3 regions of the Ferrovibrio sp. GW821-FHT12F09 genome follow, and region 1 is predicted to be linked to each of the others. Evidence: predicted binding sites of a transcription regulator. Region 1 holds the regulator's gene; each other region holds the start of a gene.
What was found. Region 1 encodes LexA, which represses DNA repair genes until DNA is damaged. Its sites were predicted from a motif close to ATGTTCTANTTTGGTTC; they were not measured.
Positions count from the first base shown of each region.

Region 1 (10,411 bases):
TGGCGCCCGAGATCAGCTCAGAAAACCCGAGGATGGCGTTCAGCGGCGTGCGCAGTTCATGACTCATGCGCGCCATGAAATCGCGCTTGGCCTGGTTGGCTGCATCCAGTTCGGCCAGCGCCTCGGTCACGCGTTTCATGGCAGCATCACGTCGTACCATCAGCACAGACAGCCAGCCCGTTAGCAGTGCAATCACAAGCGAACCGAACGACATGCCGACCAGCTTGGGCCAAGCCTGCGCGTGCCAGGCCATTTGCAGCGATTCTTCACGCAACGCCGCGGCAACGATAATCGGATACGGCGTTACCGGCGCATAGCTGGCCTTGATGCGAAGACCCAGATCACCCGTACGGTCCTGTCTGAAGGCCGTCACCGGCTGGTACTGCCGGCTGAGCGCATCGAGATCGAAACCCGCCAGTATCTTGCCGATCCGCTCTTTCGGATCGGGCGTCAGATGCAGCACCAGCCCATCCTTGCGCAGCAGGCCGATGGCCGAGGGCGCCGAGATCAGCAGATCGCGATAGGCCTCCTCGAAGCTGGCCACCGGTATGGCGGCGAGAATGACCCCGATATCAGAAGGGTTCTTGCGTGCTTTCATCACCATCGGGATAACGGCACGGCCACTGGTGCGGCTCGACAGGGGCTCACCCATATGCAGCGTACCAGGTGTCGCATCGCGAATGGCCGCCATATATTCGCGGTCGCCGACAAAGACATTGCCGCCGCCGCCTTCGATGCGGATCAGCCGCTCGCGGCCGTCGATAATGGCAATGCCGATCGGATCATCATCGCTGCTCTGCATCCTGAGCGCCAGTTCGCTCAGGCGATGCAAGCTGACATCCTCTACATCCGCCTGCAGGGCCTCGTCGATCGCCACCAGAATTGCATGGGCCGTATCCAGGCTCCGCCGGGCATGGATTCGCAACACCGGGATGGCGCCGGTCAGTTCAGCCTCGGCCGACTGATAGATGCGCTTGCGGTCTTCCACGATCAGCGCAATCGTGACGGCCCAGGCGACGATCAGAACGAATGCCATCAGGACAAGAAGGAGTCTGTGTGGAGATCGAATGGCTCTCCCCATCCAGCCGACACCAGGTATGACTTTCGAGTCCAAGGTCTGAGCACCGATAACAGATGACATGCTGTCAGGCAGAAAGTATGGTCAGGAACAATTATCTGCGACAACTAAAAATTCGTCAGTCTACCCCGCTATTCGAAGTCCAGACCGCCATCATGCCGACCGCCTTCAAAACCATTCGCGCCCGCGCGGAAAAGCGCAAAGGCGGCCCGGCCGCCCTCAAAAAACTGCTGCCGGCAGTGCCGGACCAGAAGGCGCTGCTGAAGCTGAAGGACGATCGCGCGTTGGCCGAGATGGCGAAGCGGGTCTTCTCGGCTGGCTTTGTCTGGAGCGTCATCGAGAACAAGTGGGACGGCTTCGAGACCGCCTTCCAGAAGTTCGAGCCGCGCAAGCTGGCGCACAAGCCGGATGAATTCTGGGAGAAGCTCGCCTCCGACAAGCGCATCGTGCGCAATCCGCAGAAAATCCGCAGCGTGCGCGACAACGCCCAGTTTGTGGTCGACATCGCCGCCGAATACGGCAGCTTCGGCAAACTGCTCGCCACCTGGCCGAAGGACGATCAGGTCGGCCTGCTGGAGCTGCTGGCCAAGCGCGGATCGCGACTCGGCGGCAATACCGGCCAGTATCTGATCCGCTTCCTTGGCCGCGACAGCTTCATCGCCTCGCGCGACGTGATCCTGTGCCTGCGCGATGCCGGCGTCGCGCTGACCGACAAGGCCGCCTCGAAAGGCGACATGAAAAAAATCCAGGCGCAGTTCAATATCTGGGCGAAGGAAAGCGGCCTGCCGCTGATGCATATTTCGCGGATTTGCGCGATGTCGATCGGCGAAAACTACGAAGCCGAGCGGCTCAAGCGCGCGATGGGCGAGGCCGAGTAAGACATAATCCTGCCGGTTATGGTTATCGACCCGTAAACGCCGCTGCAAATAAACTCAATTATATCGTTGGTCCGGATACGGCATCCGCCGCTAGCTTGGCCTGATGCAACACGATCTTTCACTCGACGCCGTCAGCTGGGAACAGCGCGGCATCCAGGCCCGCGACGCTGGCCAGCATGCGGAAGCGGAAGCCTGCTTCGCGCAGGCCGTGGCGCGTGACGAACGGCCGCTGTCCTGGCTTGGCCTCGCCCTTTGCCAGATCGATCAGAAGCGCCCCGACGACGCCGTGAGCAGCCTGCGCCGGGCGCAGGTCCTGTCGCCCAAATCCGGTGTCGTGCGCCACCTGCTCGACTCCCTGACCGGCACCAATACGCTGCGCGCACCCGATACCTATGTCACCTGGCTGTTCAACACCTATGCCAGCGAATTCGATGCGCATCTCACACGGCTCGGCTATCAGGGTCCGCAGATGCTGCACAGCCTGGCCGAACGCGCGCAGTGGCCGGTGCAGCCGACCGCCCGCATTCTCGACCTGGGTTGCGGCACCGGCATGAGCGGCCAGCCCTTCCGCCCCTATGCCGCCCGGCTGGACGGCATGGACCTGTCGCCCGGCATGCTGCGCCAGGCTGGCAATCGGGGCATCTACGACACGCTGCAGCTCGGCGAAGTGCATGAGCTGCTGCGCCAGGCGCCGGAAGCGGCCTATGACATGGTGATAGCCGCCGACACGCTGATCTATATCGGCGATGTGGCCGATCTTTTCCGTCTGGTGACTCGCGCGCTGAAACCCGGCGGCAGTTTCCTGTTCACCGTGGAAACCGGTGAGGCCGGCTTTGCACTGACCGCCAGCGGCCGCTACAGCCATGCCGATGCCTATCTGCGCCGCTGTGCCGACCGGCTGCTGCGCCATGCCGACTGCGTGGACGGCGTCATCCGCATCGAGGCCGGCAAAATCACGCCGGCACGCGCCTACCGCTTCGTCAAGACCGTCAACTGATCCGGTAAATTGTAAGGTTCAGCGTTCCTGCTGCTGACGACGCAGCAGCACCGTGCTGACCGGCACCAGGCTGAAGCCGCGCTCTTTCGCCGTCGCAATCCAGTTTTCCATAGCGGTCAGCGTGGCGGCATGGGGATGCCCGATGGCGATGACATCGCCGCGCGCCCTGGCGATGCGTTCCATCGCCGCCAGTTCATGGCCGATGCCCGGCGAGCGCTCATCATCGAGGAAGAGATCCCGTTCGGCCGCATCCAGACCGCGCTGGCGCGCCAGCGCCGGGCCGGCCGAGCTGGGACCCGACAGGCTGTCGAGCCAGAAGACCTGACGACGGTTCAGTTCGTTCAGCACCGCGCCCATGCCGGCGGCATTGGCCGTGAAGCGGCTGCCCATGTGGTTGTTCACGCCGACATAGTCGCTGAAGCGATCCAGATGCCAGGCGATCCGGCGCTGCAGCTCAGCCTCGTCGAGGCCGACATACAGCGCATTGGGACCGGGATTGTTGCGTCGGGCATCCAGCGGCTCCATCGGCAGATGCAGCATCACCTCATGGCCGGCAGCACGCGCCGCCGCACTCTGCTCCGACAGATCGTTCGCGTAGCTCATGAACGACAGCGTCACCGGCCCCTGCAGCCTGGTGGCGCGCTGGGTACCTTTGCGGTCGAGGCCGGCATCGTCGATCAGGAAAGCCACGAAGGGCGGCTTGGCCACAGCAGGCGGCGCCACGGCGCGCGCGCGCCAGGCAGGCGCTTCGCCGGGATTGCGCGGAGCAAGCGACGGCGGCGGCGCGGGCGCAGCCGTCAACTGGACCGGTTTATCGCTGGCCGGTGCCTTTTTGGCCACCGCCGGAACAGCAGCCTGAGTCACCGGAGCCGGGAGTGGCGATGCCGGATTTGCCGGCACGGCAGCAGGCGCGGCCGGAGCCGCAGCGATCTCAGGCTTTGGCTCGGGCTTCACGGGTTCGGTGACCGTCGCCGGTGCGCTGGCCATGATGGCCGGCGTCGGCACCGGATCGACCTTGATCGGTTCAGGCAGCGGCGGCATGACGGCGGCCTGCTGGGCGAATTCGGAAATCGGACGCCAGCCCCGTTCGGGGCGAATCTCGGGCGCAGCCGTGGGAGCAACGGGCGCAGCTTCTGCCGGTTGCGGCTGCAGCGGCGCCACGGCGGCGACGGCAACGGGCTGCGGTCGCGGCGCGTGGCCCACCGCCATGCCCATGGCCACACCGCCAGCCAGCAGCGCGGCTGCGGCTGTCATCAGCGGCCAGTTGACCGCCAGGAAACCACGGGTCTTCTGCGGAGGAGTTGCAGCCGCCGGAGCAGCAGCCGGGATCGGGTGGCCCGGGACGCTACGCGTCTGCATGGCGCCATAGGCACCGGCGGCAGCCTGTGCCGAAGCGGTGCGGCGCGTCTTCAATCTGAGGGCGGCAGGATCGCTCATCTGACCCGGTTAAAGGATTGCGGCGGACACGGCAAGGGCGGTGTGCAACGCGTTGCCGTCATTGTCGTTTCGGCATGGTTAGCGAAGCGTAAAGACAGCCCTGCCCGTCGACTCGGAAAGGCATTAAACTTTGGCTATGGGCGAGGCAGCAAAGATCGACATTGTTACCGGCGACATCACGCGTCTGGAGGTCGACGCCATCGTCAATGCCGCCAACGAAAGCCTGCTGGGCGGTGGCGGCGTCGATGGCGCCATCCACCGCGCGGCCGGACCGGGACTGCTGGCGGAATGCCGCGCCATTGGCGGCTGCCCCACCGGCGAGGCTCGCATCACGGCGGGCTACACTCTGCCGGCCCGCTATGTGATCCATACCGTCGGGCCGGTCTGGCATGGCGGCAGGCGCAACGAAGCGGCACTGCTGGCACGCTGTTATCGCAACAGCCCAGCCCTGGCGGCGGAATACCGGCTGGCGGCGATTGCCTTTCCCGCGATCTCGACCGGCATCTACGGCTACCCGCTGCAGCCGGCCACCACGATTGCCGTGGCCGAGACCCGACAGCACCTGCAGGGCAACAACTGGCCGCAGCGGGTGATCTTCTGCTGTTTCTCCGCAGAGGCGGCGGCCGTCTATTCGGCCGCCCTGGCCAGCGGCTCCTGATCGAGCCGGAAGAAGGTGATCGAGGTGGCCAGTTCGCGCGCCTGATCGGCCAGCGACTGGGCCGAAGCCGTGGTCTGCTCGACGAGGGCGCCGTTGCGCTGGGTCATCTCGTCCATCTGCGTCACGGAATCGTTGATCTCGTCCAGTCCTGACGCCTGCTCCTGGCTGGCGATCGAAATCTCCTCGATGATGCCGGCGACCCGCTTCACGGCATCGACGATACCGGTGAGGCTGCCGCCCGCCTCGTTGACCAGCGCAGCACCAGATTTCACCTGCGCATTCGAGGCCGAGATCAGACCCTTGATCTGCTTGCTGGCATCGGCCGAGCGCTGGGCCAATGTACGCACCTCCTGCGCCACCACGGCGAAGCCCTTGCCGGACTCGCCTGCCCGGGCGGCCTCGACGCTGGCATTCAGCGCCAGAAGATTCGTCTGGAAGGCGATCTCGTCGATCAGGCCGACGATATCGACGATCTTGCGGGCGCTCTCCTCGATCTCGCGCATCGCCTCGACGGCACGACCGACCACGGTGCCGCCGCGATCGGCGGTGTCGCGCGCCGTGACGGCCAGCTGGCTGGCCTGACGCGCATTGTCTGCGTTATGCCGCACGGTGGCGGTGATCTCTTCCATCGACGAGGCAGTGCGCTGCAGGTTGGCGGCCTGCTGCTCGGTGCGCTGGGCCAGATCGCCGCTGCCGACCGAGATTTCGGCCGAGGCATCCCGCACATTGCCGGCGGTCTGCGACAGGCGGCCAACGATATCGGCCAGCTTTTCCGCCAGCGTATTGGCGTCATCGGAGAGTTGTTCGAACACGCCACGATGGCCGCCGGCGATGCGATGCGTCAGATCGCCCTGGGCCAGCGCCCCCAGCATGCTGCCCAGATCGGCCAGCGCCTTGTCGACGGTGCCCAGCAGATCGTTCATGCCCAGACCCAGGCGCTGCATCACGCCCTGCAACGCGTCAGCGTCGATACGGCGCGTCAGGTCGCCGGCGGTGGCCGAGGCGACGATCTGGCCGATGGCGTCTTCCAGCAGCTTTTCCTGTGTCTTACGCTCGGCCTCGAAATTCTCGCGGTCGCGCTCGACCTGCTGCTGCAGCTTTTCATTCTCCTGGCCGTTGGTCTTCAGCACCTCGACGGCGCGCGCCATCTCGCCGATCTCGTCCGAGCGGCCGGTCTCCTGCAGTTCGACCGACCAGTCGCGGTCGGCCAGACGCCGGGTCACCGCGGTCATGCGCAGGATCGGCGCCACGATCTGCGGCCCGATGAACATCAGCCCGATCAGCAGCGCGATGACCAGGCAGATCACGGTGATCGCCACCAGCACCAGCTGCGCCGTGGTCGCCTGCCCGGCTGCCGAAGCGGACGCGGCATCGGCTGCTGCGGTGGCGGCTGCCACCAGTGCCCCGACCTTGGTGCCGAGTTCGGCAGCGGCATCGCGCGCCTGCGTCAATGCCAGGCCGGCTGTGGTCATGGTGCGGATCTCGCCGCGCCGGATCTGGAAGATGCTTTCCGAACCCTGCCCGTAGCCCAGCAGCTTGTTAGTGGTGTTCTGCAGTTCGATGACGTCGAACTTCTTGCTGGCCCAGTCGAGCTCTTCAAGCGCGCTACTGTTCAGCTTGACGAATTCGCTGAACAGCTTGTCGAGCTCAGGGTTGCTTGGCGCCTGCGCTGCCACCGCCATCACCGCCACCAGCTGGTTCACCGCATTGCCGGCGGCGATCAGGGCATTGGCCGCATCGGCGGCCTCCGATTTCGCATTGGGCTGGCGCAGTTCGTAGATGGCGCGGTCCAGCGCCGGCTGCATCAGCGACTGGAAGGTGATGTAGTCGGCGCTCATCCTGGTCTGCAGCTCTTCACGCTGCTTCACATAGCCCAGCCGCGCATTCACCGAACGGTTGATCTGCGCCACCATGGTGTTGAGGAAATCGACCGATTTCTCGATCGCCTCGATCTGCTCGGTCTGGCCGGCCGGCGCCGCCACCTTCACGGTTTCCACCGACTGCTTGAGCTTGGCCTGCTTGGCCCTGAGCGCGGTGAGCGCCTTTTCGCGATCCTCGTCGCTGGTGGCATTGGCCAGCACCGGCGCGCCGGCCGCGAGGTCGGCGCTGGTGCCCGAAAGCTCCAGCGCCGTGATCACCGCTGGCAGGTTGGTGGTGGTGATGCCGGCATAGCTGTTCTCGACGCGGCCGAAGAACAGGCCGCCGATGACATTCGAGACCAGCGTCAGCGCCGCAAGGACGCCAATGGCCAGATAAAGCTTCTGACGGATACCCATACTTTCCTCCCCCTGCGGACGTCCTTCTGGGCGTCCGGCTCTGAAGCCATGCCGGCTTTTCTTGCTTACCGACATACTTTCCCACTGGAGCCATCGCCGTAAAGGGGGAGAGAGATACGGGTGTATGTTCGGCGACAACTCAACCTATAGGAAGCTCTTTTCGTTCTCCTACTAGATGTGGGCCCTAGCCTGTGGAAAAATACTTGACCCGAATACAGAACCTCATTAGAACATTTCGTGGGTTTCATGTTCGTTCTGGTTTGTCGCCGGCCTGTCCCACTCCCCGGCCCCGACCGCCCAGGACCTTAAATCGAGGAGGCTTCCATGCTGACCCGGAAACAGCACGACCTGCTGCTCTTTATTCACGACAAGCTGGAGAATTCCGGCGTGTCGCCGTCCTTCGAGGAAATGAAGGAGGCGATGAAGCTGAAATCCAAGTCGGGCATCCATCGCCTAGTGACCGGCCTGGAAGAGCGCGGCTTCATCCGCCGTCTCGCCCATCGCGCCCGCGCCCTGGAAGTGCTGCGCCTGCCCGATTCGGCCGTGCCGGTTCGCGGCGGCGTCGGGGCCCCGGCCCGCAGCGCCACCCCGCGCAACCGCCTGATGCCGCGCGCCATCGAAGGCGGGGCCGGCGGCAACAGCCCCATGGCCGGCACGCCGGTGAACGTCAATCCCTATAACGCCCGCGACATCGTCACCCTGCCGCTCTACGGCCGCATCGCCGCCGGCACGCCGATCGAGGCGCTGCGCGACATGAGCACGCAGATCGATGTGCCGATCGGCCTGCTGGGCAATGGCGAACACTACGCCCTGGAAGTCGCAGGCGATTCGATGGTCGATGCCGGCATCATGGATGGCGACACCGTCATCATCCAGCGCAGTGACAATGCCGAAAACGGCACCGTCGTCGTCGCCCTGGTCGACGATCAGGAAGTGACGCTGAAGCGCCTGCGCCGCAAAGGCAACTCGGTGGCGCTCGAAGCCGCCAACCCGGCCTACGAAACGCGCATCTTCGGCCCCGACCGGGTCAAGGTGCAGGGTCGCCTGGTCGGCCTGCTGCGCCGCTACTGAGTTTCAGCGGATTGAATACCAAACGGGGCGCCCTTCGGCGCCCTGTTTTTTATGAGCCGCGCTCGGGCCCGTGCCCCTTGGGCACGACCCAGGGCCGGCGACCGCGCTGCTGTGCCACGGTGAGCAGGCGGATGGCCCCGGTTTCGCGCGCCAGGAATAGCGCATGCGTGCCGCCACGCCACAGGTCGTTGCGATCGATGACGATTCTTGCGGCCGGACAGCGATAGCGGATCGGCATCTGGGCCGCGATCACCACATCGGCATGTTTGCAGTCTTCGGTGATCGCCTTCGGCTGCCGCGGCAGCGCCACCAGAAAACCGTCACGCCGCCAGGAGCAACCCTCCGGATCGCAGCGCAAGCTGCCATCGACGCCGGATCGGCCTTCGGTGTCGTTGCGTCTGAGCGTCGGCCAGGGATAAAGCGGTGGCGCCCCCAGCCGCTCCCACCAGGTTTCGGCGGCAAAGCCGCGCGGCGGCGTGGAGGTCAGATAATACCGGTCATCCTGCGCCCGGGCTGCAATCAGGCGACCATCGCCGCTGACCAGAAGATCGGGCTGCGGCACCAGCCAGGGTGAAGCCGTACCGATCAGGAGACCGGCCAGCCCGAGCCAGCGCCAGCGCTGCTGCCACAGGCATAACCACAGACCGCCACCGGCAATGGCACCCAGGCCCCATAATGGCATCGCCGGTACCACGCCAACGGCATCGGGCCAGCCGGCCACCCATTGCGCCAGCGCGATCAGCAGATCGATGCACCAGACCATCGGCACCAGCGCGAGGGCTTCGAGGCCCAGCGGCATCAGCAGGAAGGCCAGCACGATCAGCGGCATGATCAGGAAATCCACCAGCGGCGCGGCCAGCAGGTTGGCGATCAGGGCATAATCGGCGACGCGATTGAAATGATAGGCGGCGAAAAAGGACGAACCCAGCCCGGCCACGAAGCTGGCCGCCATGGTGCCGAGCAGCCAGAGCATGGCGATCTTTACTGGTCCCGCCTCGCTGCGCCAGCGCGTCAGTCGCGGTGCGAATTGCTCGAATGCCGCCACCAGCGCGGTGACGGCGGCAAAGGACATCTGGAATCCGGGATCGAGCAGACTGTCGGGCCAGAGCACCAGCAGCAGCAAGGCTGCCCAGGCCACCGCGCGCAGCGTGATGGCGCGACGGTCCAGCATCACGGCGATCAGCGCCAGGGCGATCATCACCAGCGCCCGCAGCGTGGGCAGTGCCGCGCCCGACAGCAGCGTATAGGCGGTGGCGCCGAGCAGGGCCGCGACCGCCGCCCATTTCTTGATCGGGTAATGCAGGGCCAGATGCGGACTGAGCGCCAGCAGGCCGCGCACGAGAAAGAACAGCAGGCCAGCCACCAGGGTGAGATGCAGGCCCGAGATCGAGAGAATATGTGCCAGGCCAGAATCGCGGAATGCTGCATCCACGCTGTCGGGGATCGGTCCGCGCACACCGGTCATCAGCGCCGCGGCAATCGCGCCGCCGGCGCCCTCGGTCTGCGCGGCGATACGGCGCGTCCAGTCCTGCCGCAGGGCACTGAGCGACAGCAATGCCGCATCGCGCCAGTCTTCGGGTTCGGTCTCCGGCATGGCTTCGGGCGTGCTGATCGCATAGCCCACGGCGCCAATCTGGCGAAACCAGGCATAGCGCGCAAAGTCGAAGGCGCCGGGCATCGCCGGCTCCGGCGGCGGCAGCAGCATGACGCGCAGGCGGATACGGTCGCCCGGCCACAGAATGCTGCCGTCACGGTTGAGCGTGATCCGCACGCGACGCGGCGTTTCCGGCTCGCCAAGGCCGCTGAAGCTGACGCGGTCCAGCAGCAGGCGATGACCGGCATCGCGCGGCTCGGCGTCCAGGACCCGACCTTCGAGCCAGACCGCGCCGCTCATCCGCTGCAGGACCGGCGCCGCCACGCTGGCGCTGCGTTCCGCACCAAGCCACACCCCGGCCGTAACGGCCAGAGCCATAATCAGGGGCAGTCGCCACAGCGCCCGGCGTGCGAACAGCACCA
Region 1 is NZ_JBXAPZ010000001.1:2,467,556-2,477,966, reverse strand. It holds gene AC1ROB_RS12325 (sensor histidine kinase) at 1-1,036, opposite strand, end outside; gene AC1ROB_RS12320 (DNA-3-methyladenine glycosylase I) at 1,234-1,956, shown strand; gene AC1ROB_RS12315 (class I SAM-dependent DNA methyltransferase) at 2,060-2,953, shown strand; gene AC1ROB_RS12310 (divergent polysaccharide deacetylase family protein) at 2,972-4,390, opposite strand; gene AC1ROB_RS12305 (O-acetyl-ADP-ribose deacetylase) at 4,527-5,048, shown strand; gene AC1ROB_RS12300 (methyl-accepting chemotaxis protein) at 5,018-7,324, opposite strand; gene lexA (transcriptional repressor LexA) at 7,649-8,395, shown strand; gene AC1ROB_RS12290 (ComEC/Rec2 family competence protein) at 8,445-10,411, opposite strand, start outside.

Region 2 (10,411 bases), 1.8 Mb from region 1:
CGACCGATCTCGGCCATCAGGGCCGTGCTGTCAGATGAGATAGAACTCTGGACGTTCATCGCAGTACCAACTCGTCACGATGGATCATTTCGTCGCGGCCACGGTAGCCGAGAATCTCTTCAATGTCGCCGGATTTGTGGCCTTTGATGCGACGGGCATCTTCATCGGCATAAGCCGAAAGTCCAACAGCGATCTCGGTGCCGTCGCGGGTGCAGACGCGGACCAGATCGCCGCGCTGGAAACGGCCGTCGACAGCGGTGACGCCGGCGGGGAGCAGCGAGCGGCCGGACCGCAGCGCTTTCACCGCGCCGTCATCCAGCGTCAGCGTGCCCTGCGGATTGAGATGGCCGGCGATCCACTGCTTGCGCGCGGCAGCCGGCGTCGAATGGGCATGGAACCAGGTGCAGCGTCCGCCGTCGCGTATGCTCTGCACCGGATGCAGGTGTTTGCCGTTGGCGATCACCATGGCACAGCCGGCGCCGACTGCGATCTTGGCGGCGACGATCTTGGTGATCATGCCGCCGCGGCCGAGGCCGGAACGCGACACGCCGGCCATGGCTTCGATCTCCGGTGTGATCGCCTCGATCTCGGTGAGGAATTTCGCATTCGCGTCGAGGCCGGGATCGGCGGTGTAGAGTCCGTCGATGTCCGACAGCAGCACCAGGCAATCGGCCGAAATCATCTGGGCCACGCGGGCGGCCAGGCGATCGTTGTCGCCGAAGCGGATTTCGGCAGTGGCCACGGTGTCGTTCTCGTTCACCACCGGCACGACGCCGAGTTTCAGCAGCGTGTTCACGGTCTCGCGGGCATTCAGGTAATGCCGGCGCGATTCCGTGTCGCCCAGCGTCAGCAGCAGCTGCGCCGTCTTCAGATTGTGTTTTGCCAGCGCGTCCTGCCAGGCGGATGACAGCCGGATCTGGCCGGCTGCGGCTGCAGCCTGGCTTTCCTCCAGTCGCATGGCTTTCGCCTCGAGGCCGAGAATGCGCCGGCCGAGCGCAATGGCGCCCGACGAGACGACCAGCACTTCTTTTCCATCGGCGCGCAGTTTCGCGATGTCCTCGACCAGGGCGGTCAGCCATGCATCGCGCAGCGTGTTCTTCTCGGCATCGACCAGCAGCGACGAGCCGACCTTGATGACTATGCGCCGGCTCTCCTCAAGAAGATTGGCCTTGCCGAGGCCGTTACTCATCCTCGCCGGCCTCGAGCTCGATCCGCGCTTTCTCGGCCGCGCGCGCTTCGGCGATGATGGCATAGAGTGCGTCGCTCACCACCTGCACGCCTTCGCCGGTGACGCCCGAAAGCGCCAGCACCGGGCGTTTCGCGGCGCGTTTCAGCTTGGCGATCTTGTCTTTCAGTTCATCAGCCGGGATCGCATCGATCTTGTTCAGACCGATGATCTCCAGCTTCTTGTCGAGGTCTGCGCCATAGACCTTCAGCTCCTTGCGGATCAGCTTCCAGTCCTTCACCGGATCTTCAGCGGTGCCGTCCAGCATGTGCAGGATCACCGCGCAGCGTTCGACATGGCCGAGGAAGCGATGGCCGAGGCCGGCACCGTCGGCGGCGCCTTCGATCAGGCCGGGCAGATCCGCCAGCACGAATTCGCGGTCGTTCGATTTCACCACGCCGAGCTGCGGCTTCAGTGTGGTGAAGGGATAATCGGCAACCTTGGGCTTGGCGCGGCTGACACGGCTCAGGAAGGTCGATTTGCCGGCATTGGGCAGGCCGACCAGGCCGGCATCGGCGATCAGTTTCAGACGCAGCCAGACCCACTTTTCCTCACCGGGCCAGCCGGGATCGGCGCGGCGCGGCGCGCGGTTGGTGGCCGATTTGAAATGTTCGTTGCCGAAACCGCCATCGCCGCCCTTGCACAGCAATACTCTCTGGCCGATCTCGGTCAGATCGGCGATCAGGGTCTCGTTATCCTCGGCCAGAACCTGCGTGCCCTTCGGCACCTTCAGGATCACGTCATCGGAATTGGCACCCGAGCGCTGGCGGCCGGAACCATGGCCACCGCGCGCGGCGCGGAAATGCTGCTGGTAGCGATAGTCGATCAGCGTGTTGAGGCCATCGACGCATTCGACCCAGACATCGCCGCCCTTGCCGCCATTGCCGCCGTCAGGTCCACCATATTCGATGAACTTCTCGCGGCGGAAGCTGACGGAGCCGGGGCCGCCCTGTCCGCTTTCGATATAGACCTTGGCCTGGTCGAGGAACTTCATCTGGATATCGGTCTGTCAGTAAGGGCAAAGAAAAAGGGGAATGGCCTGCGCCATTCCCCTTGATCGATTGTGATGCTTGCGGGAAAGGCGCGTCTACTTACGCCTCCGGCGGGAGCACCGAAACATACGAGCGGCTGCCCTTGCCCTCGTGGAACTTGACCTTGCCATCGGCGGTGGCGAACAGGGTGTGATCCTTGCCGATGCCAACATTCTTGCCCGGATGCACCTTGGTGCCGCGCTGGCGGACGATGATGTTGCCGGCGACAACGGCTTCGCTGCCGTACTTCTTGACGCCGAGGCGCTTGGACTCTGAGTCGCGACCGTTGCGGGAAGAGCCGCCAGCTTTCTTATGTGCCATGGAACTGTCTCCTTAAACTGTTCAGCGCGCGCTTAGGCGGCGATCTCGAGGATCTTCACCGCAGTGTAATGCTGGCGATGACCGTTCTTGCGACGCGAATTTTGACGGCGGCGCTTCTTGAAGATGACCAGCTTCGGGCCACGGGTCGGACCGACCACTTCGGCGATGACCTTGGCGCCGCTCAGCGTCTTGCCGAGCTTGACGTCGGCGCCGTTGCCGATGGCGAGAACCTGGTTGAATTCGATCTTGGCACCGGCTTCGCCAGCCACCAGTTCGACCTCGAGCACGTCGCCCGCTGCCACCTTGTACTGCTTACCGCCGGTCTTGATCACTGCGAACATCTTGATATTCCATAAGAAAGCGGCAGCGCCGGCCGTCCGGCACCGCCTGAATTCGAGGGGCGCACTATAGCCGGGGCCAAGGGGCTGTCAACCCCGGATTCGGGCCGGTTTTTGCCGTCTGTCGCGCCGCCAGTCCCAGGCCGGCTGGGCGGTGGCCGTGGGGGCCCAGATGCCATTCCTTAATATCTGGGCCTCCAGCTCGGCATCGGCGTAATCCGGGGCGTAAGCCGTATAGGCCCAGGCCAGACCGGCCCGCACCATGGCCCGGTTGAGGTCGTCCCCGCCGGCATAGCAGATGGCCACCACCCGGCCATAGCGGTCGCGGTCCTTCTCTGCGCAGGTGACGGCCCGGCCGCGGATCAGGCCGCGCAGATAGGCCGCCGCCTCCTGGCCGCACAGCCAGTCATGGCCATCCCTTTGGCAGATTTGGGCTTTTTCGGGAGCGTCGATGCCATGCAGGCGGTAGTTCACCCCGGCGATCTTGATGGTGTCGCCGTCCAGCACGGCTGGCAGGAGCGCCGGTTCGGCGGCCCGGGCCGGTGTCGCCAGTATAAGGAGGAGCAGCGGCAGGAGCCGAATCGCATACCATGTCATGCATCCGGCTTAGCATATTCTGGTATGCGCTGCTGACCGGGCCACGGCCCCGACTGTCACAAAACCATGGCTGACGCCCGGGCGGAAAATCTGCTATCCGGGCCGCCATGTCCGGCTCCTCCGTCCCTGCGTCCTATCGTCGCCGTCTGCTGGTGATCTACAACCCGACGGCCGGGCGGCGGAAACGCCATCGCCTGGAGGCCTATCTCGACCTGCTGGAAGATGCCGGCTGTGCGGTCGAATTCCGGCCCACCGGCAAACGTGGCGATGCCGAACTCTTTGCCGCCGATGGCCATGCCGAGAAATACGATGCGGTGGTGGCGGCCGGCGGCGACGGCACGATTGGCGAAGTGGCCAATGGTCTGCCGGAGCGCAGCGCGCCGCTCGGGATTTTTCCGCTGGGCACTGCCAATGTGCTGGCGATGGAAATCGGCCTGCCGCTCGATCCGCCCAGCGTGATGCAGGCGGTGCTGCATGGACCGCAGACCATGATCTGGCCGGGCTTTGTGAATGACAGGCTCTTCACCATCATGGCCGGCGTCGGCTTCGACGCCCATGTGGTGGCCAAGCTGCCGCCGAAGCTGAAGCGCTGGCTCGGCAAGGCCTCCTATGTGATCGAATCCTTACGCCAGCTCGTGCAGTACGAGGTTCCGGGATATCGCCTGACGATCGATGGCAAGGATTACGACTGCGCCTCGGCGGTGATCGCCAAGGGCCATTTCTACGGCGGGAAATTTATCTGCTCGCCCAATGCGCGGCTGGACGATCCGGCCTTCGAGGTCTGCCTGTTCCGCATGGGCGGCCGCATCGGCGCGCTGCGCGCGACAACGGCGATGACCCTTGGCCTGCTGCAGAAGCTGCCGGAAATCGAGCTGGTGCGTGGACGCGAGATTGTCATCCATGGCAAGGCCGGCGAACCGGTGCAGGCCGATGGCGATATTGCCGCTGTGCTGCCAGCCGCGACCCGGATCAGCGCGAAAGCCATTCCGCTGATCGTGCCGCAGGGCAGCGCGCTGGCGACGGCAGCGCTACAGACCGCCGCCGAATAGTCTCCGGAATTTTTAGTGCGGCAGGCGCTTGTAGCGCACGCCGGCGCCGCGCTCGATGGCAGCGGCATGCAGGCGCTCGACGCCGAGTTCGTGACGCAGCATTTCCAGCCAGCGCAGTTCTTCCTGACGGCCATGACCGTCGACCGCGACGATATCGCAGGCCAGCGCATAGGCGGTTTCCACCCAGTCGGCCGGCAGGGCCTCCTTGACCAGGCCGAGCACCGCATCGACGCCGTCTTCCTGATCCAGCAGCGCCACGCAGTCGCCCACGGCCACCTGCATGGCGTCGAGACCGTAGCCGCGGAAGATCGGCAGATGCCGCACCGCCACGTCGATGGCGTTGATTTCGGAGTCTTTCAGCTTCCCGTCGGCCACGGCGGCAATGACCATGGCATAGATCAGGGCATTCTGGGGCGTGATGGTCGACATGCGGAACAAGCCTTCGGAACGGGGAGCGCTTCGACTAGCGGCCGAATGCGGCGAAAGGATGGCTGCCAGTTTAGGCGAGATTTTGCGCTTCGCCAGTGCCGGCGCGCATCGATGTGAGGAAGCTCGCCGTTTCCGCCACGGCGTCCCTGATTCCGACGCGGCGTACATCGACGCTGGCCGGAAAAGCAGAGAGGAGACGGGAGGGCAGCTGCGCGTCCAGCACAACAAAGACGCCGTAATCGTCAGCACGCCGCAAAAGTCGCCCATAGGCCTGCTTCAGCTTCAGGCGGGTCAACAGATCGTCATAGGCCTGGCCGCCGAAAGCCGCCTTGCGCGCCTTGTGCAGCAGGTCGGGCCGCGGCCAGGGCACGCGGTCGAAGACGACCAGGCGCAAGGACGCGCCCGGCACATCGACACCATCGCGCATCGCGTCCGTGCCCAGCAGGCAGGCGTTTTCCTCGGCGCGGAAGATGTCGACCAGCGTGGCGTTATCCAGCGGATCGACATGCTGTGCGTATAACGGAAGGCCGGCTTCGGCCAGCGGCCGCAGGACGCGCTTCTGCACGGCGCGCAGGCGGAAGATCGCGGTGAACAACCCCAGGCCGCCGCCGCCGGAGGCCAAGAAGAGTTCGCGATAGGCGGCGGCCACCTGGTCCATGGCATCGCGCCGCACGTCGGTCACTACCAGCACGCGGGTGCGGCCGGCATAGTCGAAGGGCGAGGGGAAGGCGGCACGGCGGGCCGGTTGCGGCAGATGGCGCGCGCCGCTGCGGATCTCGGCACTGGCCCAGGCGGCTTCCGGCGCCGCATCGGTTTTCATCGGCGCGATATCGCGCAAGGTCGCCGATGTGATGGCGACGCCATGGGCCGGTTTCAGCACAGCGGCAGCGAAAGGCTGCATCGGGTCGAGGTAATGGCGATAGAGGCCGAGATCGAGATCGCGGCCGTCGATGCGCTCCAGGCCGAACCAGTCGACGAAGGTCGATGGCGTTTCGGTCTGCAGGTCGAGCAGCATGCTGCGCCAGGCATCCAGCGTCAGCTTGCGTCGCAGCAGGCCGCGCACGGCGCCTTCCATGCGGCTGCGCGTCGCCGTGTCCAGTTCGGCGGTTTCATCGGCCAGCATGTCGCTTAAGGATTTGCTCAGGCCGTTCAGCGGCTCAAGCAGACGTTCGATGCCATGGGCAAAGGTCAGCGCGGCATCTATCAGGCCCTCGACCGGCTCGCGCGTCGGGCATTCCAGGCCATAGGGGCTGTCCGGCTGGGCGCTACGCGCCAGTATCTGCTGGCGTGTTTTGGCCAGAAACTTTTCGCCACTGCCATTGGCATTACCCTCGGCCAGACGCGCCAGCCAGCCCTCGCCGGGCAGGCAGCGCGCGGCCTCGACGATGGCATCCAGCATGGCCTTGCCGCGGTCGTCCTGCGCCACCAGGTCGCCGATGCGGTTGGCCAGGCCGCGGGCGCGGCTGCGGCGTCCGCCTTCCGGCCCACGCAGCCAACGCCGCAGGTCGACGCCTTCCATACCGGTCAGATGGGCGGCGAAAGCGCCGTCGGCGGCTTCGAACAGGTGGTGGCCTTCGTCGAAGACATAGCGCAGCGGCTTCTGCGACTCATCCTCGCCCATCGCGGCCTGGATCATCACCAGGGCGTGGTTGGCGATCACCATCTCGGCCTTGCGCGATTTGCGTACGCTGCGCTCGATGAAGCATTTGCGGTAATGCGGACAGCCGGCATGAATGCATTCGCCACGCTGATCGGTCAGTCCCAGCGTGCGGTTGCGGCCATGCAGGTCGACGGCCCAGGCGGGAAAATCGCCGCCAGCCAGGTCGCCGTCGCGGGTGGCGCCGGCCCAGCGCGCGATCAGGCTGAGCGGCACGATATCCTGGGGCCGCGCGACGCCGCCCTGGCTCGCATCCTCCAGATTCAGCAGGCAGAGATAATTCTCGCGGCCCTTGCGCACCACCACTTTGGCGGCCTTCTCGGCCGGATCGGAAAACAGACGGTCGAGTTCGCGATCCAGTTGGCGCTGCAGGTTCTTGGTATAGGTGGAGAGCCAGACGGTGCCGCCATTCTTCTCGGCCCAGACACTGGCGGGTGCGATATAGCCCAGCGTCTTGCCGATGCCGGTGCCGGCTTCGGCCAGCACGGTTTCCGGCATGCCGATCATTTCGCGCGGCGCGAAAGCCTGCGCGGTGGTGGCGGCATAATCGGCCTGGGTCTCGCGCAGCTCCGATGTCGTACCCAGCAGGCGGGCCAGACGCTCGCGCGCCTCCATCGGCGACACCGTCTGCGTATCCGGTGGCGGCGGCGGCGCGTAATCCACCCATTCGGGCAGTTCCTGCCAGATGTCGAGGCCGCCGAAACCGCCGGCCGGCACGCTGGAAGCTTCGGGCCCCAGCGCGGTGAGCAGATAGATGGCCCAGGGCCAGCCGGCTTTTTGCAGTGTCTGCGCGAGACGTGCGCTGCGCTTCAGCGCACGCGGCTGCTGCTTCGGCAATTCTTCCAGCAGGGTCTGCGCGGCATGGTGCAGATACTGGGCGGCTTCCTCATCGTCGGCGGCGTCAAGCTCGAGGCGCGCCAGCAGGCCATGGGGTGTCGGCAGGCAGAATCGCGCCGGCCGTACGAAGGCGAAGAGATCAAGCAGGTCATAGGCCGGGAAGGGTTCGACACCTAGCCGCGTGGCAGTCGCCCTGCCATGCACCAGCAGCGGCGGCGTGGCACGGACGCGGCGGGCAGCGGCATCGGCGGAGATTTTTTCCAGCCGGCCGTTCTCGAACCACCAGGCGAAACCGCCGCCGGCGACCAGCGCCGGCAGCCGGCCGAGTGCGGCTGCCAGAGAATCCGACATGGATTACTGCGCGGCCCAGATGATGCGGGCGATCCAGGCGATGTCCTGCACGTCGAAGGCGCGCTCGGGGAATTCGGGATTGAAGGAGGCGAGTTCGATGCGGGTCAGCGTGCGGCGCGCCAGCATCTTGCACATGACTTCGCCCTGCACGGTCTTGGCGATCACGCGATCGCCGCGACGCACGCTGGCGGCCGGCGAGACAATCACGATGTCGCCGTCGCGATAAACCGGCAGCATGCTGTCGCCGCTGATCTCCAGGGCATAGGCCTGGCTGTCGCCCAGTTCGGGGAAGGGCACCTTTTCCCAGCCCTCACCGATCGGGAAGCCGGCATCGTCGAAGAAACCGTCCTTGCCGGCCTGGGCCAGGCCGATCAGCGGCACGCGCTGCGTGCTGCGGGCCACACCGCCGGTCTCGATCAGCAGGTCCATGAATTCCGGCACGCTGGCGCCGGTGGCCTCGATCACCTTGGCGATCGATTCAGTGGACGGCCAGCGCTGCTTGCCATCGCGAGAGGTGCGTTTCGAGCGGTTGAAGGTGGTCGGATCCAGCCCGGCCTTGCGGGCGAGTCCGGACGCAGTCAGGCCGTAACGTTCGGCCAAGCCGTCAATAGCGGCCCATATTGCCCGGTGAGTCAGCATGGGACGATAGTCTTGTAAATTCAGGGTTTTGGCTACAGGAATATTCTCACTAAACCTATTTGACATGAGAACAATATAGGAATATAAGGGTCTAAAGAAACGAGAATTTTTGTTCTGTTCCTATCGTAGCAGGGTTGGATATGAAACAAATTGCGGAAAATCGGGCGAAAATGGCCCGTCCGGCACTCGTGTCGTCTGCGACAGGGCCAACCGCAGGCCACCGTGCCGTGGTGGTTTTCCTCGAGGAGACCCGGCTGCCCAAGCTGCGCCGGCTCAAGCCCGGCTTCCGTCACTGCCTCGCCTATCTGGCCCTGGATGATGGCTGGATCGGAATCGATCCGCTCTCTCATCGCCTTGAAATCCGAAGCTTTTCCGGCTGGTCGCCGCAGGCCGACCTGGCCGCGCATCTGCGGGCGCGCGGCCAGTGCGCGCTGACCGTGCCGGTGCTGGATCCGCCGCGCCGGCTGGCACCGCCGCTGCCGTTCTCCTGTGTCGAGACGGTCAAGCGCCTGATTGGGCTGCACTGCTGGTCCATCAGAACACCGTGGGAACTTTTTCTTGAGTTGCGGAAAATATCCCTTGATTATGGATTTGTTTCGTTCTATTTTGACTCCAGAAAGAACATTTAAGCAACTTGGCGCCGATATGGACCGGTGCCAGCCAGCGAAAGGCCTGCAACATGGGTGGGATTTTCTCTTCGCCGTCACCGCCGCCGCCGCCGCCCATCCCGGCCCCGCCGCCGCCGAGTGAAAGCGAGGCCGAGATCGCCGAACGCGCCGCGCGCGAGCGCCGTCGCCGGTCCCAGGGCGAAACCATCGCCACCTCCTGGCGCGGCCTGGACGACAACGTCGCCGGCGGCGCCCCCGCCGCCGCGAAACGCCTGCTGGGCGAGTGAGCCGCATGTCGATCACTCCTGTCTCCACAGCCGGCGCCACCGTCGATCCCTTGCAGACCCTGCTCGATCCGCAGGCGCTGCGCCGCCGTCACAGTCGCGCGCGCAGCCAGCGCAGCAGCTGGGATGCCCTGTGGCAGGATTGCTACGACTATGCGCTGCCGCTGCGTCGTCCCGGCACGGCGGCCGGTTTCAATACCGGTGGCGGCCGCGTGAACGAGCGGCTGTTCGATGCCACGGCCGCCGATGCCGCCGAGCAGCTTGCCGCAGCCCTGTTATCCCAACTGACGCCGCCATGGTCGCGCTGGTTTGCCTTCCAGCCGGGCCGCGATGTGCCGGAAGCCGAGCATGGCGCCATGGCTGCGGAACTCGATAAAGCTGCCGCCCTGCTGCAGGCGCAATTCGACAAATCAAATCTCAGTGTCGAGCTTCATCAGGCGTTTCTTGATCTGGTGGTGGCCGGCACCGCCTGTCTGGCCTGCGAGGAAGCAGCGCTCGGTGAGGTCAGCGCCTTCCGCTTCTCCGCGGTGCCGCTGAACGATCTAGTGCTGGAAGAAGGCATCGGCGGTCGGCTCGATACGGTCTTCCGGCGCCAAGACTACAGCCTGGACCATCTGGCCCTGCGTTATCCGGCGCTGGAACGGCAGGCCTGGTTCGCGGCGCGGCGCCAGCGCGACCCCGAAGCGCGGCTGGCGGTGCTGGACTGTCTGCTGCCCGCGCCGACGCCGATGCATGGCTATGTCTTTGCCGCTCTGCTCGAAGACATCGCGCTCGACGATCAGGCCAGCCTGCTCACGCGCGGCCGTTTCGATTATGCGCCCTTCATCGCCTTCCGCTGGCTGAAGGCGCCGGGCGAAACCTATGGCCGCTCGCCGGTGATGAAAGCGCTGCCCGATATCAAGACCGCGAATAAAGTCGTGGAGCTTGTCTTGAAAAACGCGTCGATCGCCGTGACCGGCATCTGGCAGGCCGACGATGACGGCGTGCTCAATCCGGCCAATGTGAAGCTGGTGCCGGGCGCGATCATCCCCAAGGCGGTCGGGTC
Region 2 is NZ_JBXAPZ010000001.1:710,877-721,287, forward strand. It holds gene AC1ROB_RS03680 (glutamate-5-semialdehyde dehydrogenase) at 1-59, opposite strand, end outside; gene proB (glutamate 5-kinase) at 56-1,189, opposite strand; gene obgE (GTPase ObgE) at 1,182-2,219, opposite strand; gene rpmA (50S ribosomal protein L27) at 2,317-2,577, opposite strand; gene rplU (50S ribosomal protein L21) at 2,610-2,918, opposite strand; gene AC1ROB_RS03705 (thermonuclease family protein) at 3,006-3,512, opposite strand; gene AC1ROB_RS03710 (diacylglycerol/lipid kinase family protein) at 3,620-4,561, shown strand; gene AC1ROB_RS03715 (tellurite resistance TerB family protein) at 4,574-4,990, opposite strand; gene AC1ROB_RS03720 (ATP-dependent DNA helicase) at 5,061-7,835, opposite strand; gene AC1ROB_RS03725 (S24 family peptidase) at 7,839-8,474, opposite strand; gene AC1ROB_RS03730 (hypothetical protein) at 8,615-9,103, shown strand; gene AC1ROB_RS03735 (hypothetical protein) at 9,154-9,369, shown strand; gene AC1ROB_RS03740 (portal protein) at 9,375-10,411, shown strand, end outside.
Region 2: a site for LexA is predicted at 8,543-8,559, ahead of AC1ROB_RS03725 (S24 family peptidase). Genes of this name have one in related genera too.

Region 3 (10,411 bases), 630 kb from region 1:
CCATAGGGATTGATCAGGAAGCGGTCATGGCCGCCGGGCAGGCGCGCCGAGATATGGGTGTATATGCTGTCGTCGAGGCCGTGACGGTGGATCAGGCGGTAGGCAGCGGCGAGATCGGTTTTGGTCTGCCAGGACAGGTCGTGACTTTTGTCCAGGCTACGAATGGATGCACTCATGGGTCTTCGCCTCCGCAAACAGGGCGTCATCCTGTCATGGCTTTGAAATGACTCGCAATCGAAAAGTGTCGACAGTCGACGATTTGTGAGATAGACCGCTTCTTCAAGGACATACCCTGATGCGCCTCGCCTCAAAGCCGGTCGGTTTGCCCGCCATCGTGAGCCAGGATCTGGTCAGCCAGATCGCCCGGTCGCTCACCGCTGCGATCATTTCCGGACAGCTGTCGCCCGGCGCCAAGGTGGCCGAGGCCGTCGTGGCGCGCGAACTGGGGGTCAGCCGCGCGCCGGTGCGCGAGGCCGGCCGCCTGCTGGAAAGCCAGGGATTGCTGGTGGCGATTCCCGGCCGCGGCTTTTTCGTCCGCACCCATGCGCCTGACGAGATCGACGACCTGTATGACCTGCGCATCTGCATCGAAAAACACGCTGCCGTCCTCACCGCCGGCCGCCTGACGCCGGACGGCCGCGCGGCGCTGCGCCGCCAGCTCGACGTGCTCTACGAGACTGCCGCCTCCAACGATCCCGCGCGCCAGGTGGAAGAGGATTACCGCTTCCACCGGCTGATCTGCGAGATGTCGGGCAACCGGCGCCTGCTGCGGCTGTTCGACGACCTGGCGTCCGAATTGCGTATCGTGATCGGTCTGATCGGCCGCCTCTACGACGATCCGCACCGCATCGCCGAAACCCATGAACCGCTGCTGGCCGCCATCGAAAGCGGCGATGTGGGGAAGATTCATGAAGGCGTAGAATACCATCTTGGCGACGCCTGGCGCGGTGTGGCGCAACTGGTGCGCACCCTGCCCGCCAATCAGACGACGGAGAGAGTCCCGTGAAAGCCGTCTACAGCGATGCGCATCAGAGCCACGATCCGCAATTCTTCCTGGTCCGCGGGGTGGTCCGCAAGACCACCGAGCAGCCCGAGCGCGCGACGCGCCTGCTCAATGGCCTGAACAGCGGCAAACACACCATCCTTCCGGCCCAAAGTTTCGGCAACGACCCGCGCGCCCGCGTGCACAGCCCCGATTATCTCGCCTTCCTGGAACACGGCTTTGCCGAATGGCAGGCGCTGGGCGATTCCAATGCCGAGATGATCCCCAATATCCATGCCCAGCGCGGCCAGGATACCAGCTATCCCACCGGCATCGTCGGCAAGCTGGGCTGGCATACTTCCGATACCGCCTGCCCCATCGGCGCCGGCACGTTTGCCGCCGCCTGCGCGGCGGCCGATGTCGCCACCACGGCGGCGCAGATGGTGCTGGATGGCGAGGATACCGTCTATGCGCTCTGCCGCCCACCCGGCCACCACGCCTATCGCGACATGGCCGGCGGCTTCTGCTACCTCAACAACAGCGCGATTGCGGCCGCGCATCTGCGCCAGAAGCATGAGCGCGTCGCCATCCTGGATGTCGATGTCCATCACGGCAACGGCACCCAGGGCATCTTCTACGATCGCGGCGACGTACTGACCGTGTCGATCCATGCGCATCCGGGCAGCTATTATCCGTTCTACGTCGGCTATGATCACGAACGCGGCAGCGGCGCCGGCACCGGGGCCAACTTGAACATACCGCTGCCGCTGGGCACCGGCGATGCCGATTACATGGTGGCACTGGATCGCGCCGTGAAGACGATCAAAGCCTTTGCGCCGGGCGCGCTGGTGGTGGCGCTGGGCCTCGATGCTTCCGAGGAAGATCCTCTGCAGGGCCTGAAAATCACCACCAAGGGTTTCAGTCAGATCGGCGCGGCGATTGCCCGCATCGGCCTGCCCACTGCACTGGTGCAGGAGGGCGGCTATCTCTCCGACATCCTCGGCGTCAATCTCGCCGCCGTGCTGGCGGGCTACGAAACCGCGCGCTAGCGGTCATCCCTAACGATCTACCGCGAACAGGTCTTCCGCCCAGTGGCGCTCGCCGGCGACCAGTGACGCCAGCATGTCAGCCGCGATGGTGCTGAAGGTGATGCCGTTGCCGCCATAGCCATAGGCGGCATAGCAGTTCGGATGCGCCGGCACCCGCCCGATCAGGGGCAGGCCGTCGCTGGTGGTACCAAAAAAGCCCGACCACACTGTTGCGATCTCGGTTTCGATGATTGGCAGCAACCGCTTCAGTTTGTCGATCAGGATGGCGGCCTTGCCCGGCGTCAGCGCATCGCGGGCCGGCGCCGCGGTGATCGCCTCGTCTTCGCCGCCCACCAGGATGCTGCCATCCGCCGTGCCGCGCATATAGAGATAAGGATCGGAGGCTTCCCAGATTGGCCCCTTGCCCGGCCAGGGAACGCCGTGCGACTGCGGCGCCGTTGCCAGCGCCCAGGTCGACACGATCTGATGCCTGTGCGCCGGCACGAAGGGCGGCATTTCATAGCCGGTGGCGAGGATCAGGCAGCGCCCGCTAATGACGGCGCCATGATCGGTATGCACCGCGACGCCATCGGCGGAGAAATCGTAATCGACCGCGCGCGACGGCGTGAACAGGCGCGCGCCGCGCGCCACGGCGGCTGACAGCAGGCCATGGGCCAGCGCCATCGGATTGACGTCGCAGGCATCGGCCGACAGCAGCGCCGCTCCGCGATCGATGGCGAACCGATGCACCAGATCGTCACGGACCAGGTATTCCAGCGGCAGGCCGGCGCGATGCCGCAGCCGGTATTCCTCGCGGAGCTGCGCCGCATCGAGCTGGTTGCCGGCAAGGAACAGCGATGGCCGCCAGGCCGCATCGCAGGCGATGCCGAGTCCATCGATGGCCCGGCCGATCTCCTGTACGGCGGCATAGGCGTAATTGAATATCTTCGCCGCCTGCTCATAGCCGATGCGGGTTTCCAGCTCGACCATGGGATTATCGATCTCCCATTGCACGATGGCGGTGCTGGCCGCCGTGCTACCGCGTTGCGCGGCATGCCGGTCGATGAGGGCCACCGCATGCCCGGCGCGGCTCAGCCGCTCGGCGATGAAAGATCCGGTAATGCCGGCCCCGACAATTACGATATCGGTCTTGCAGGATGCGAACGGACTTTCAGGCAGCGACAGTTTCGGGGCCTGCAGCTCCCAATAGGATTGGCCGGAGCGCAGCTTCAGGGACACGGTTTGATCGGACATGAGGACAGCCAAACGCCCGACCCCTGGGGCAAGTTGCCTCGGTCGGGCCCAACCGCGACGTTCCGTTGATGCTCCGGCCATGCGGATAGCAGTGTCTTTTCAAATACTTGCCCAAGAATGCTCCAGACCGAACAGGAACATTAAAGAGAATTAATAAAGAACATATTGCGTCCATACGAGACCGATGATAGAACATGAGAACATTCTTCGGAGGTTCCCATGACCCGCCCCGCCACCATCGAACGTCTGCGCAGCCGTCTGTCCCAGTTCTCCCTGGACGGCACTTTCCTGCGGCCCGGCGGCAACCTGAAATTCGGCCTGGCGGCCATCGACCGCGTGCTGCCCGGCGGTGGCATGGGCTGCAGCGGCCTGCATGAAATGACCGGCGACTACACTGCTATCACGATGTTTCTGGCGGCCCTGACCAGCCGCAATCCGCGTCAGCAGCCGGTACTGTGGATCACCCCGGACCAGCAGCTCCGCGCCACCGACCTGGCGCAGCAGGGCCTGGATCACCGCCGCCTCACCATCGCCTGGACGTCGCGTCCGGCCGACCGCCTCTGGGCCATGGACCAGAGCCTGCGCGAACTGGGCTATGGCGCCGTGATCGGCGAATTCGACAGTCTTGAAGAGTCAGACATCAGCCGCCTGCAGAATGCCGCCGCGCGCAGCAACAGCGTCGGTATCGTGATCCGGCGCGACCGCGTCGCGGCCGCTGCGGCACTGACCCGCTGGCGCATCGAGCCGGCGCGCAGCGACGGCCGCCATACCTGGCTGCAGATCACGCTGGAGCACAGCAGCAACGGCCGCACCGGGTCCTGGCTGCTGGAATGGACGCCGGAAACCCACAGCTTCCGCCTGTTGGCCGACCTGGCCCAGCCCGATCAGGCGGCGGCAGCCGCGTAAGCCTGTTTTCTTAAGTCAGTGCAGCGGCGCTTGCCGCTTCTGGATGCGTCGTTCCAGTGCCGCCTTGATCACCAAGGCGATCAGAGCAATCAGCGCCAGCGTGCTGGCCGCGGCAAAGGCGCCGACGGCATTGTAGTCGTGATAGAGCAGTTCCACCTGCAGCGGCAGGGTATTGGTTTCGCCGCGCACATTGCCTGACACCACCGAGACCGCGCCGAATTCACCGATGGCGCGGGCGGCGCAGAGCACGGTGCCATACAGCAGCGCCCAGCGGATATTGGGCAGGGTTACGCGTAAGAACGTCTGCCAGCCGCTGGCGCCCAGCGTCACGGCCGCCTCTTCCTGCTCGCTGCCCTGCGCCTGCATCAGCGGGATCAACTCGCGCGCCACGAACGGGCTGGTAACAAACAGCGTGACCAGGAAGATCGCCGGCAGGGCGAACATGATGCGGATGTCATATTGCTCCAGCAGCGGCCCCAGCAGCCCCTGCCCGCCATAAAGAAGGATATAGATCACGCCGGCGACGATCGGCGAAATGGAGAACGGAATCTCGATGGCGGTCAGCAGCAGCTTCTTGCCCGGGAATTCGAACTTCGTGATCGCCCAGGCCGCCGCGACCCCGAACAGGATATTCACTGGCACCACGGCCAGCGCGACCAGCACCGTCAGCAGGATCGCATGCAGGGTTTCGCCATGCAGGATGTTGCCGACATAAGTGCCGACGCCCTTCGAGAAAGCCTGGGCGAAGATCACCAGGATCGGCGTCAGGATGAACAGGATGGTCAGCACCACGCCCAGCCCGATCAGCAGGCGCGGCACCCAGTCGACTGATTTCTTTCCGGCAGGAAAGGGCGATTTCTGTGCAGGCATTGATGACATTGCCATCACCCGCTCTTGCGCTTGTAGCGCATATGCCAGGCCTGCAGCACATTGGTCAGCAACAGGATCGTGAAGGCGGCGACCAGCAGCACCACGGCGATGGCCGAGGCGGCGGGATACTCGTATTCCTCCAGCCGGATGAAGATCAGCAGAGCGGCGATCTCGGTTTTCATCGGCAGGTTGCCGGCAATGAAGATCACCGCGCCGAATTCGCCGAGGCAGCGCGCAAAGGCCAGCGAGCAGCCGGTCAGATAGGCCGGAAAGATGGCGGGGAAGATCACCTTGCGGAAAATGGTGCCGCGATAGGCGCCAAGCGTGGCGGCGGCTTCCTCGATATCAGGCTGGATGTCTTCCAGCACCGGCTGCAGCGTGCGCACCACGAAGGGTGCGCTGGTGAAGGCCATGGCGATCGCCACGCCAATCACGGTGTAGACCACGGTGATGCCGGCGGAATCCAGCAGACCGCCATACCAGCCGTTCTTGGAATAGAGCGCGGTAAGCGCGATGCCGGCCACCGCGGTGGGCAGCGCGAACGGCAGATCCATCAGCGCGTCGATGATGCGTTTGCCGGGAAAGTCGTAGCGCACCAGGATCCAGGCCATCAGCAGGCCGTAGGCGGCATTGAACAGCGTCGCCAGCAGGGCCGCGTAGGCCGTGACCTGCAGCGAGGCGAGCGTGCGCGGGCTGGTGATCAGGCGCCAGAAGCCGGCCGGGCCGATCTCGGCCGATTTCAGCAGCAGCGCAGCCAGCGGCAGCAGCACGATCACTGCCAGGTACAGCAGGGTGGTGCCGATGGTGAGGCCAAAGCCGGGAAGGACATGCCGGGGGCGCGGCCCGGCATGGGGAACAACAGCAGTCATGGTGGGGACTATAGTGGAGAACCGCCCTCGGAGAGAACCGTCCCGTCCGGCGTTGATCCGGCCGGGACGGTTTGCGTCAGATCGGCCTCAGCGGTTGACGAACACCTGGTCCAGCGTGCCACCTTCGGAGAAATGCTCCTTGGTGACCTTGTCCCAGCCGCCGAACACATCTTCCACGGTGACCAACTTCACAGCCGGGAACTGGCCCTTATACTTTTCAGCCACTTTCGGGTTGTGCACGCGGTTGAAATTCTGGGCGAGAATTTCCTGACCCGCCTCGCTGTACAGGAACTGCAGGTAGGCCTTGGAAACCTCCTGGCTGTTGCGCTTGTCCGCCACGCGATCAACGACCGCCACCGGGAATTCGGCCAGGATCGACAGCGACGGTGTCACCAGGTCGAAACCCTTGTCGCCATATTCCTTGCGGATGCCGTTGGTTTCGGCCTCGAAGGTGATCAGCACGTCGCCGATCTCGCGTTCGACGAAGGTGGTGGTCGAACCGCGGCCACCGGTATCGAAGACCGGCACATTGGCGAGGAACTTCTTCACGAAGTCCTTGGCCTTGGCATGGTCGCCCTTGTTCTGTTCCAGCGCGAAGGCATAGGCGCCCAGATAGGTATAGCGCGCATTGCCCGAGGTCTTCGGATTAGGGAAGACCGACTTCACGTCAGGACGGGCCAGATCGCTCCAGTCCTTGACGTTCTTCGGATTGCCCTTGCGCACCAGGAAGGCCGGCAGCGAATAGAAGGGCGAGGCGTTGTTGGGGAATTTCTTCTGCCAGTCGGCCGAGAGGAACTTGCGGTCGGCCAGGATCTGTACGTCGGTGAACTGGTTGAAGGTCACCACGTCGGCCTGCAGGCCTTCCAGGATCGAGCGCGCCTGCCGCGAGGTGCCGGCATGCGACTGCTTGATCTCCAGCGTCTGCCCGGTCTTGGCCTTCCACTCGGCGGCAAAGACCGGATTGATCTGGGCGAACAGTTCGCGTGCGATATCATAGGAGACGTTGAGGATTTCAGACGGCTTGTCCTGCGCCATCACAGGCGAGGCGGCGAGAACAAGGGCTGTCGCGAAAGTGGCGAGCCGTTTCATGACGGAAGTTCCTTTTTTCATTCTGGCAGAGGGTCGGGACGGAAATCAGAGGGCGGCGCTGCGGATGCCGCGGGTATCGGCAGCCACAACGGGCACGCGCGGATGCGGCGGAGCGAAGATGCGGCCGCGCAGGATCTGCAGCCGTACCGTGTCGCCGCGGCGCAGCTGGCGGTCGCGCACCGCCTCGCGCGGCAGCTCCACCTCGATCGGGCGGTCGATGCCGGGCAGCGCGATATCGTAGCGGAAGCTCGGACCGTTCGAGGCCGTGCCGGCGATGCGCGCGGTGGCGGCGCTGTCGGGCAGCAGGTCAATCTCATGTGGGCGCACGAACAGGGTCACGTCGCCGTCGCCGGCCGCCATGCGGGCCACGGCGCTGGTATCGGCATTGGGCAGCACCAGGCGGCCGTTCTGCAGCGCGGCCGGCAGTTCGTTCACGCCGCCGAGGAAGCGGGCCACGAACGGGCTGGCCGGATTCTCGTAGATTTCGTCGGGCGTGCCGACCTGCTCGATGCGGCCCTCACCCATCACCACCACACGGTCGGCCAGTTCGAAAGCCTCTTCCTGGTCGTGGGTGACAAAGATGGTGGTGGTGCCAAGCTGGTCATGCAGCTCGCGCAGCCAGCGGCGCAGGTCCTTGCGCACGCGGGCGTCCAGCGCGCCGAAGGGTTCGTCCAGCAGGAGGATTTTCGGCTGGATAGCCAGCGCACGCGCCAGCGCCACGCGCTGCCGCTGGCCGCCCGAAAGCTGGGCCGGATAGCGCTGGCCCAGGCCGTCGAGCTGGACCAGCGAGAGCAGCTGGTCGACGCGGGCCTTAATCTCGGCATCGGCGGGGCGTTCGTCGCGCGGGCGGACGCGCAGGCCGAAGGCGATATTCTCGGCCACCGTCATATGCTGGAACAGGGCGTAATGCTGGAAGACGAAGCCGACCTTGCGCGCCTGCGGGTCGAGCGCCAGCCAGTCGGCACCGTCCACGCTGACCTGCCCGGCATTGGGCCAGTCGAGGCCGGCCAGGATGCGCAGCAGCGTCGTCTTGCCCGAACCCGAGGCGCCGAGCAGCGCGATCAGCTCGCCATCGGCGATATCGAGGTCGATACCGCGCAGCACGGGGGTGCTGCCGAACTGTTTGACGATGCCCTGAATGTCGATGGCCATGATCTGTCTTCCCGTCGCTCCCGGCGGGTGCCAGGAGGTTTTACGAGAATATAAGGCAGGCTTGTATTTTTAACCACAGTATTTTGTTAATTTAATTTTTTAACTAAATAAAATTGTGAAATAAAGTCAAAACCTCATTTAACACATTGAAAAACAAAGGACCTGCCCCGGAGGAGCAGGTCCTGACGCCGCCTGGAGATGCTGGCTTCAGATAAAGGATTTACGGATCCGGGCCGATACGACGTCCACGGCACTGACCAGCAGGATGATCATAATCATCACCGCGCAGGTCTGGGCGAACTGGAAGCCACGGATGACTTCCCACAGCACCACGCCGATGCCGCCTGCCCCCACCATGCCCACCACGGATGCCGAGCGGACATTGGCCTCGAAGCGGTACAGCGAATACGACAGCCACAGCGGCATCACCTGGGGAATCACGCCATAGACGATTTCTTCCAGCACATTGGCGCCGGTGGCGCGGATACCCTCCACCGGCTGCGGGTCGATCGCCTCGACCGCTTCGGAGAACAGCTTGGCCAGCGTGCCAGTGGTATGAATCCACAGCGCCAGAGCACCGGCGAAGGGCCCTAGGCCGACCGCGACCACGAACAGCATGGCGAAGACCATCTCGTTGATCGACCGCAGCGCGTCGAGCACACGCCGCACCGGCTGGTAGACCCACCAGGGCGCGATATTGGCCGAAGCCAGCAGGCTGAGCGGCACGGCGCAGAAGATCGCCAGCACGGTGCCCCAGATCGCGATATGCAGGGTGACGACCAGTTCACTGAGGTAGTAGCGCCACTCGCGGAAATCCGGCGGGAAGAAATCCTTCAGGAAGGTTGCCATGTTGCCGGCATCGTTGATCAGCGCCATCGGCCGGATCTCCGCGCCCTGATAGGACCAGACCAGCATCGCGGCCAGCAGGCCGTAGACCAGCATGCGGCCCAGCGAGGTGCGCAGGCCCGGCTTGGGCGGATGGATCGGAAGATCGGCAGCAGTCAGGGCCGTCGTCGCCATGGCGAAACCTCGTCGATAAAAAAGCACCGGGGCGGCCATCCGCCCCGGTGCGATGCAGTCTTACGAACCGAGCTGCTTGGTCAGCTCGGCCAGCTTGGCGTCGATCTCGGCCAGCTTCTTGGTCTTTTCGGCGGCATCCATGTTGGCGTCGCCTTCCAGCTTGATCTTGTCGCGGAACAACGCGAGCTGGCGGATCGGCAGGAGCTGCTTGTTCGACGACTCCTTGAACGGGCCCCACTGCAGGTCGGTCAGCACCTTGGTCTCGGCCGCCACCTGGTCGGCGGTCTTGCCGGCGGCCTGGGTGCCGTAGGTCATAAAGAAGGTCTTGATCTTGGCCTTGTCACCATCGGCCAGATCCTTGCGCCAGACGATCGGGTCGGACGGGATCAGCGGCGACTTCCAGATCGCCTTGACCTCGGCGGCCTTGGCCGGCTGGGTCTTCTGCAGGCGCTCCATGTTCTCGGTGTTGTTGGTGGCGACATCGACCTGCTTGTTGGCGACGGCCAGCGCATTGGTCTCGTGGTTGGCGGCAACCACACGGCTGAAATGCTTGCGGATGTCGACGTTGTTCTGGCCCCAGGCGTAGAAGCTCGGCACCAGGAAGCCCGAGGTGGAGTTCGGATCGCCGTTACCGAAGGTGTACTTGCCGGGTGCTGCCAGGATGTCCTGCAGCGAGTTGACCGGGCTGTCCTTGTGCACCAGCAGCAGCGACCAGTAACCCGGCGAACCGTCCTTGGCGGTGGTCTGCACGAAGATCTCGCCGTCGGCGCGGTCGACCGCCTGCATGGCGGAGGCATTGCCGTACCACGCCATCTGCACCTTGTTGAAGCGCATGCCTTCGATCACGCCGGCATAATCCGGGGCGAAGAAGGCATTCACCTTCATGCCGGTCTGCTTCTGCATGTCGGCCAGGAATGGCTCCCAGATGGTCTTCAGGTTCGAGCTCGACTCCGTCGAGATGATGCCAAAGTTCAGTTCCTTCAGGCCCTGGGCCTGGACGGCGGCGGTGAAGCCGAGCGCCAGGGTGGCAACAGTGGCCGTGAGCAAGGTGCGACGCAACATGGTCATTCTCCCGATTGGTTCTAGATAAAACTGAAAAGAGGTCAGGCCGGCAGGGCCTGCATGCGCGGCAGCAGGCGTTCTTCAGCCTCTGCCGACGCGGCCGGCAGATCCTCGCCCAGCCCGGCAATCCGGCCACCCGAGAGGGCGCCGAAATCGAGATCGCTGTGCTCGCCATAGAT
Region 3 is NZ_JBXAPZ010000001.1:1,837,090-1,847,500, reverse strand. It holds gene AC1ROB_RS09160 (class II aldolase/adducin family protein) at 1-176, opposite strand, end outside; gene AC1ROB_RS09155 (GntR family transcriptional regulator) at 296-1,006, shown strand; gene AC1ROB_RS09150 (histone deacetylase family protein) at 1,003-2,031, shown strand; gene AC1ROB_RS09145 (NAD(P)/FAD-dependent oxidoreductase) at 2,041-3,264, opposite strand; gene AC1ROB_RS09140 (ImuA family protein) at 3,484-4,170, shown strand; gene cysW (sulfate ABC transporter permease subunit CysW) at 4,186-5,040, opposite strand; gene cysT (sulfate ABC transporter permease subunit CysT) at 5,055-5,909, opposite strand; gene AC1ROB_RS09125 (sulfate ABC transporter substrate-binding protein) at 5,997-6,998, opposite strand; gene AC1ROB_RS09120 (sulfate/molybdate ABC transporter ATP-binding protein) at 7,044-8,150, opposite strand; gene phnE (phosphonate ABC transporter, permease protein PhnE) at 8,358-9,170, opposite strand; gene phnD (phosphonate ABC transporter substrate-binding protein) at 9,231-10,232, opposite strand; gene phnC (phosphonate ABC transporter ATP-binding protein) at 10,274-10,411, opposite strand, start outside.
Region 3: a site for LexA is predicted at 3,412-3,428, ahead of AC1ROB_RS09140 (ImuA family protein). Genes of this name have one in related genera too.